2 regions of the Shewanella sp. 1311 genome follow, and region 2 is predicted to be linked to the other one. Evidence: predicted binding sites of a transcription regulator. Region 2 holds the regulator's gene; the other holds the start of a gene.
The links. Region 2 encodes FliA, which starts transcription of late flagellar genes. Its sites were predicted from a motif close to CTAAAGNTNNNNNNNNNNNNGCCGATA; they were not measured.
Positions count from the first base shown of each region.

Region 1: AC5YB3_RS08395 (DUF5610 domain-containing protein) is a predicted target of FliA. The motif match lies at 1,865-1,891, and genes of this name have one in related genera.

Region 1 is NZ_CM181686.1:1,849,029-1,853,245, reverse strand. It holds gene AC5YB3_RS08405 (FMN-binding glutamate synthase family protein) at 1-1,070, opposite strand, end outside; gene AC5YB3_RS08400 (histidine phosphatase family protein) at 1,082-1,699, opposite strand; gene AC5YB3_RS08395 (DUF5610 domain-containing protein) at 1,925-2,551, shown strand; gene AC5YB3_RS08390 (ferredoxin--NADP reductase) at 2,665-3,414, shown strand; gene AC5YB3_RS08385 (glutathione S-transferase N-terminal domain-containing protein) at 3,499-4,095, shown strand; gene AC5YB3_RS08380 (hypothetical protein) at 4,110-4,217, opposite strand, start outside.
Region 2 is NZ_CM181686.1:949,441-953,657, reverse strand. It holds gene flhF (flagellar biosynthesis GTPase FlhF) at 1-699, shown strand, start outside; gene AC5YB3_RS04270 (MinD/ParA family protein) at 704-1,585, shown strand; gene AC5YB3_RS04265 (RNA polymerase sigma factor FliA) at 1,578-2,291, shown strand; gene cheY (chemotaxis response regulator CheY) at 2,339-2,722, shown strand; gene AC5YB3_RS04255 (protein phosphatase CheZ) at 2,736-3,473, shown strand; gene AC5YB3_RS04250 (chemotaxis protein CheA) at 3,489-4,217, shown strand, end outside.

The sequences.
Region 1 (4,217 bases), 900 kb from region 2:
GGTAAGCTTTCTTTCAGCGGTAATCCGACATAATCCATTAATGGTTGCGGTGCTGCGCCTGTGCCACCATCGGCGCTGTCTAAGGTGAAAAAGTCGGGAGCTGAGTCTTCGCCGCGGCGTTCAATTTCATCACATAAATCTTCCAGCCACTGCACATCGCCGAGTACGGCTTTGATGCCGGTAGGTTTACCTGTAACTTCACGTACTCGCTCAACCATATCCAAAATATCGTTTACTGACTTAAATTCGATGTGGCCATTGGGGCTGATTGAGTCGTGCCCCTCTGGAATACCGCGAATATGGGCAATCTCAGCGGTCACTTTAATACCGGGTAAAATGCCACCCTTGCCTGGTTTTGCGCCTTGGCTCATTTTGATTTCGAACATTTTGACTTCAGGATGAATCGCTATCGCTTTCAGTTTTTCATCGTCTAAATGTCCTTGTTCATTGCGAACGCCATATTTTGCTGTTCCAATTTGAAAGACGAGATCGCAGCCACCTTTGAGATGATATGGGCTCAAACCGCCTTCACCCGTATTAAGCCAGCAACCCGCTTGCGCTGCGCCATGGGAAAGGGCGGTGATGGCTGGACGAGATAGGGCGCCAAAACTCATGGCTGAAATATGGCAAATGGCTTGAGTCGTATAAGGTTGACGACAGTGAGTGCCAATCGTCAGCGGATGAATAGGAGTGATATCTTCATCTTGGGTTGGGAAGGCGGTATTCATAAACATAATAGTACCAGCTGTATCCAAGGGACGAGTAGAACCAAAGGCTATGGTTCTATCGACATTTTTGGCGGCGCGGTACACCCAGCTGCGTTCAGCACGGTTGAAGGGCAATTCTTCCCTGTCTTGGGCAAAAAAGTATTGTCTGAAAAACTCACCTTGTTTTTCGAACAGATATCGAAAACGACCAATCACGGGATAGTTATGTCTTACCGCTTGTTTGGTCTGCATTTTATCTGCGATATACATGTAAATAACCGCGAGTACTGCGAGTCCTATAACGATCAAAAACAGTCCTGAAAACAGATCGAGTCCCCACATAAACCAATTGAGTTCACTCATGTTATTTATCCTTATTCTTGTCCGTAGCGGGTGGAGATCAAGCTTGCGGGTTGGCCATCATTGAGAGAGAGTAAAAACAGCTGACTGTAGTCCTCTTCGCCGATCGCTTGGATCTCAGGTCCACCCAGGGCTTTGATGATCAATGGCACTGTGTTTGAATGACCAGCGATGAGCGTATTACCTTGTACCGCATGCACTTGTTCGACAATCTGCTGAATATGTTCTTCGATAGGCTTTGCTGCTTCGACTATCGTCACGGGCAAATGGCGAGCCTCGGCGATAGGCGCGAGTGTTTGCTGGGTTCGCAGGTATTGAGTCGCGATGAGTTGCGACAACGGCGTGCGGCTCAAGGCGGTGATCAGTGACGTTGCGCGCATTTCCCCCTTGGGTGATAACTGCGGGTCATTAGCTGGCGTGTCGGCTTTTTCGGCATGTCTGACTAAAATAATCAGCCTGTTTTCCGCATGGGCTTGGCTAATCGGTGCGAGGCTGAGGCAAGTTAAGATAATAAGACCAGTGAGCAAACTAAGGCGTTTAATATTGATGCCCATATAGTGCTCAGTAGTGCGCTTAAGCATTCGTGTAAACACGTGAAAGCGGAAATGACTCAAATTGCGGCCTGCTGCCATGGTGTAACATCCTTTTCTATTAGCTTTTGTCTAAGCTCGACGATAGTAATGATCTGCATGCGGGTGGATGGCGCTTTATGCACTTTATAAAGAATGAACCCACTCAATTTATACGGGCCTTATCATGGCCTTGTGGTCACGATGGTACTTCAATTCTAAAAATTACTAAAGCTGGTCAAATTTTGGTCGATAATAAAGTCGACCCGAATTGAATGGATAGTCATCATGGAAATCAATAAACCCTCTCAAGTGCAAAGTACCCCTTTGCCGCAGAAAAAATATGCTGAAAATACGGCGCCTAAGGGTACCGAAGTGGGTGATTCGAAGGACGCGAAAACCACCGAAGTGACCTCGAAACAAACCGCGCAGCAAACGAGTAAGCAGCTGATGAATCAAGCTATTCTATCGGCACAGCAAGATGTGAATATCAAGTCAGGCGATCAGTCTATGACCTTGCTTTATCGCGCTGCGATAGAGTCGATTAATAAAGAGTTAGCGCCTACTATGGGCGAGAACGCGATTCAAACTGCTTACGATAATGGCGTAGATACGTCGCCAGAAGCGACTGCAGATCGTATCGTGAGTTTTGCGACGCAGTTTTTTAGCATTCACCAGCAACAAAATTCGGGTATGAGTCTAAGCGATCAACTCGATAGCTTTATGGGGATTATTGGTGGTGCAATTGATAACGGCTTTAAAGAAGCGAAAGATATTCTGTCTGGTCTTAAAGTATTGCAGGGTGATATTGCCGATGGTGTCGATAAAACCTACGGTTTAGTGCAAGAGGGTTTACAGGCCTTTAGGGATAGCTTTAACAAGAAGACAGATGAGACACAATCGAGTGCCAGTTAACGCTCTGTTGTTTTCGGTTCTATCGTCATAAGCCCCTTATCATAAGGGGTTTTTGTTATGCGGAAAAAAGTCTATGCTGGAAGCCTATTTAACGTTTCGCTTGAGGGCAAGTTATGTGGACTAGGGGACAAGTTATAGAACGTATTGATTGGAGCGATAAGTTATTTTCATTGCGCATCGCCGCCGAGTTAGCCCCATTTATTCCTGGTCAGTTTATCAAGTTAAGTCAAATGCAAGATGATAAGCGTGTTGCCAGAGCTTACTCCTTAGTAAATTCCCCCGATAAACCCTATGCCGAAGTGCTCGCCGTTGCGGTAGAGGACGGTCTGTTATCGCCTCAATTACACAACCTTGTCATAGGCGATGAAATTGAAATCACCTCAACCGCGACCGGTTTCATGACCTTAGCGGAAATTCCTAAGGGTGAACTCCAAGGCAAGCACTTATGGTTTTTGGCCACAGGTACAGCGGTAGGGCCGTTTTTGTCTATGCTCGACACCCATGAACCTTGGGAGCGTTTTGAAAAAGTGGTGCTTGTATATGGCGTGCGCGAGGCGCAGGATTTGGCGTATCTTGATAAGCTGCGTGAGTTAGAACGCACATACCCAGCACAGTTTATATTAGTTTTGAGTGTGACCCGTGAACCCTTGGCCGATGCATTGCAGTGTCGTATTCCCGAGGGCATAGTCTCGGGTGAAATCGAGCAAAAGGCAGGATTAACCTTAAGTGCCGCTGATTCCCAAGTCATGATTTGCGGCAATCCCGGTATGATAAATGGCGCACAAAGTGCCTTACTCGATAAGGGATTGGTGAAGAATTTACGTCGTGCTCCGGGACAAATTACCGTAGAAAAATATTGGTGATCCCATTTTATATAGGCGGTGAGAGCAAACTGTTCTCACCCCTTAATAGCCATAGCGTTTAATGCAAATAAAAGGAAATTTTTGATGAAGTTGTTAAGTTCTCAAGCTTCACCCTATGCCCGTTGTGTTAGAGCGTTGATCCAGTATTTAGGGATTAACAATATTGAAGAGCTGCTAGTCAATCCCTTTGAAAACAGCGCTGAATTACTCGATGCTAACCCGTTAGGACAGATCCCTTGTCTTATCACCAACGATGGCGTGGCACTATTTGATAGCGAAGTGATTATGCGTTACCTAGATGCTGAGCTTGGCGATCGTAAGATGTTTGGGATCTCAAGTCATAACTGGGTGTTGGAGTGTCAGTATTCCTTGATAAAAGGCTTAATCGATAGCGCGGTAAAATTGCGCCAAGAGCAGATGCGTGAAGATGAAGGTGTGAGATCGGCTTTTTGGACGGCCCGTTTTGAACAAGCATTGCTGCGTGGACTTATGCAGGTTGAGCTGCAAACCGTGATCACCCAAACCACGATTCAGGCACCGCAATTAGCCTTGATTTGCCTGCTTGATTATGTGGACTTTAGACATCCAGAGTTAGATTGGCGCAAGGTTGCCCCAGCGACGGCACTTTGGTTTAGTGAGATGCGTGATCTACCCGCATTTATTCAAACTCGCCCCCAGTAATTGGATGAAGATGCTCAGCCGTCGGTTGCGCGTCTTCCCTTTGGTCTGTCACGGCGGTTTTGTTCTCCAAAAGCGCCGAATAAATCCCGCGTGACCCCGTATTCGACTCTGCGATCATTCCC
Region 2 (4,217 bases):
GCTAATATGCTTGATAATCAAGGTGATGATATTGTTAAACAGGGCGGCGTGGTGGCATTGGTGGGGCCAACGGGTGTGGGTAAAACCACGTCGTTAGCGAAACTAGCAGCCCGTTTTGCTGCCCATCACGGTGCTGAGCATGTGGCTTTGATAACGACAGATCATTATCGCATCGGAGCCTATGAGCAATTAGCAACTTATGGCAAAATAATGGGCTGTCCAGTAAAGCAAGCTCATGATCTGAATGAATTAGAGCAAATTCTCTATCAGTTTAGGAATCGCAAGCTAGTATTGATAGATACGGCTGGCATGGGACAGCGAGATATGCGTCTTTACCAGCAACTTGATAATTTAACTGCAAATAGCAGGATACCTATCCGCAGTTATCTGGTACTGTCTGCGACAGGACAGCGCCGTGTGCTGCAAGATGCAGTCAATCATTTTAAACGCATTCCCCTATCTGGTGTCGTTCTCACAAAACTCGATGAATCTGTGTCGTTAGCAGGGGCATTAAGTGTGTTGATCCAAAACGGATTACCATTAAGTTATGTTACTGATGGACAAAGAGTTCCTGAAGATATGAAAGTTGCGGATACCTTAGATTTAGCCCAGCAGGCACTCGCAGCGTTAGATAGTACAGAACAACAATCATTACAAGACACAGCGTGGTCAGATAATATGGCCTGTGCATTTGAGTAGATTTATGACCCTGGATCAAGCAAGTGGTTTACGTATGATGAATCAACCCTATAACGAAAAAGTGAAAGTAATCGCGGTCACAGGTGGTAAAGGTGGCGTTGGTAAAACCAGCGTCTCCATTAATACAGCTGTGGCATTAGCCGAAAAAGGCAAGCGTGTCTTGGTACTTGATGCTGACCTTGGCTTAGCAAACGTCGATGTCATGCTGGGTATTCGTGCCGAGCGTAACCTCTCCCATGTTCTCTCTGGTGATGCAGAGCTTGACGATATTATCGTTCGTGGCCCTAAAGGGATTGGCATAGTGCCAGCCACTTCAGGAACACAAGGGATGGTGGAATTAAGTCCAGCGCAACATGCCGGGTTAATTCGCGCATTTAGTGAGATGCGGACTCAGTTTGATATTCTAGTCGTAGATACTGCTGCTGGGATTTCAGATATGGTGCTCAGTTTCTCACGTGCATCGCAGGATGTGCTGGTCGTTGTTTGTGATGAACCCACATCAATTACCGATGCCTATGCCCTGATAAAAATCCTCAGCCGTGAGCATGGCGTGTTCCGTTTTAAAATAGTTGCCAATATGGTGCGTAGTTTACGCGAAGGTATGGAATTATTTGCTAAACTCAGTAAAGTGACCGACAGATTTTTGGATGTCGCCCTTGAATTGGTTGCAACAATTCCATTTGACGAAAACTTACGTAAATCAGTTCGTAAACAAAAATTGGTGGTTGAAGCGTATCCTAAATCACCAGCAGCGATTGCGTATCAAGGGTTGGCAAATAAAATTCTAAGCTGGCCTGTACCGCAGCAACCTGGTGGGCATTTGGAGTTTTTCGTTGAGCGTTTAGTACAACGACCAGATTTTCAAGAGGAAAAAACGAGTGAATAAAGCCGCTGCGTATACTTGTTTAGACAATAAATCGTCGATCGTTGAACAGTATGCTCCGTTGGTTAAAAGAATTGCGCATCATTTACTCGCCAGACTACCTGCCTCCGTGCAGTTAGATGATTTACTCCAAGCTGGGATGATGGGGTTATTAGAAGCATCAGCCAAGTTTGATGGTGGCAAGGGTGCGAAATTTGAAACCTTCGCCGGCATACGCATACGTGGGGCCATGTTAGATGAAATCCGCCGCGGCGATTGGGTCCCTCGTTCCGTTCATCGTAACAACCGCAAGGTTGCACACGCTATAGATGAGTTAGAGCAAGCGCTGGGTCGTGATGCACGCGACACAGAAATTGCAGAAAAACTTGATATGACGCTCGATGAGTACCATCATATTCTTAACGATGTTTCTGTCGGAAAAATCATAGGGATAGAAGACTTAGGCGTATCTCAGGATATACTTACAGTGAGTGATCGGTCCGATGATGATTCATTTGAAGCATTAGCTGAGAACCAATTTCATTCTGCTCTGGTTGAGGCAATTAAATTATTGCCTGAAAGAGATGCATTAGTGTTATCCCTGTACTACGATGAAGCATTGAATTTAAAAGAGATTGGCGCCATTCTTGAAGTCAGTGAATCGCGGGTTAGCCAGATATTAAGTCAGGCAATGTTGCGATTGAAAGCTAAACTCAAGCACTGGACATAAGTATAATTATTAATCGAGCACAGAATGTCAGCTCACCGGAGGAAACCTTGGACAAGAATATGAAGATTCTCATTGTTGACGATTTTTCGACAATGAGGCGTATCATCAAGAACTTGTTGCGAGACTTGGGGTTTAACAACACCCAAGAAGCAGACGATGGCTCAACAGCCCTGCCGATGTTGCAAAAGGGGGATTTTGATTTTGTTGTTACAGATTGGAATATGCCCGGCATGCAAGGGATCGATCTGTTAAAAGCAATTCGCGCAGATGATTCGCTAAAGCATTTACCCGTATTAATGGTAACTGCTGAAGCAAAACGTGAACAGATTATTGCTGCCGCTCAAGCGGGAGTGAATGGATATGTGGTTAAGCCTTTTACCGCTGCAACGCTGAAAGAGAAGTTAGATAAAATATTCGAACGACTCGCTTGAGCAAGGATGAGCTATGAAGTCACAAACATCAGGGCTCATCACGCTCGAGCAAGCTCAGCACTTTGTTGAATTATTAAGTGCAGGTGAGCAAAGTCAGGCAGATGATTTATTTCGGGAGCTTGCAGCTCCACTGCAACGAGAATTATTCGAAGAGGTAGGGAAATTAACTCGGCAACTTCATAGTGCGCTGATGGATTTTCAAGTTGATAATCGTCTTTCTGAATTAGCCAATACAGAAATTCCCGATGCCAAGCAACGTTTAAATTACGTTATTGACATGACTGAACAAGCGGCAAATAAAACCATGGATGCGGTTGAAGAATGTTTACCTTTGGCCAATGCCGTAACGGTTAATATTCAAAAAGTCATGCCATCTTGGGACAGATTAATGCGACGCGAGATAGCACTGAGCGAATTTAAGGTTCTTTGTCACGATGTCCAAGATCTTATGTCCCGTAGTGCAAATGACTCGACTCGATTACGTGAATTGCTGAATCAAATTTTGATGGCGCAAGATTTTCAAGACTTAACAGGACAAATAATCCGTCGTGTTATTGATCTAGTAATGGAAGTTGAAAGTAATCTGGTTTCTATGCTGACGGTATTTGGTGAGCAACCTATGATTGAAACTCAGATTGCTCAGAAAAATAATATTGAAGCGGAAGGGCCGATAATGAATGCCGAGCTTCGTCAAGATGTAGTAACGGGTCAAGACGAAGTGGATGATCTTCTATCGAGTCTGGGTTTCTAACTGGGAGTCAATTTGATGGCCTTTGATGTAGATGAAGAGATACTCCAGGACTTTTTAATCGAAGCCGGTGAAATTTTAGAGCTTCTGCAAGAGCAACTCGTTGCGCTTGAAAATAATCCTGATGACACAAACTTGCTAAACGCCATTTTCCGAGGGTTTCATACCGTTAAAGGTGGCGCAGGCTTTCTTAGCTTAACTCCCATGGTCGATGTGTGTCATGAGGCTGAAAATACCTTCGATCTATTGCGCACAGGCAAACGCAGCGTAAACGCAGAGCTGATGGATATTATTTTGCAGGCTGTTGATGCTATTAATACCATGTTTGCTCAAACGCAGCAGGGCGAACAACAAGATCCCGCTGAGTCAGGCCTGTTGTCTAGACTTAAAATGCTGAGTTCAGGTGCGCCATTGCCATCTGAAGTTGCGTCTGCAGAGGTGGTAGAAGTTGTCGAACCAGAGCCTGTCGTTGAAGCCATTGTTGAAACTCCCGTCCCACAAGACATTCCCGCAGAGATAAGTAATAGCTCATCTTCAAGTATTGATGATATCAACGATGCTGAATTTGAAGCTTTGTTAGATGCGCTTCATGGCTCAGGAAAAGGCCCTGCGGCTGCTACCGCTGTGGCGTCTGAACCTGTGGTCGCTAAGCCAGCTGCGCCAGTTAAAGCGCCTTCAGCATCGGGTGATGACATCACTGATGATGAGTTTGAGGCATTGCTTGATGAACTGCATGGTTCAGGCAAG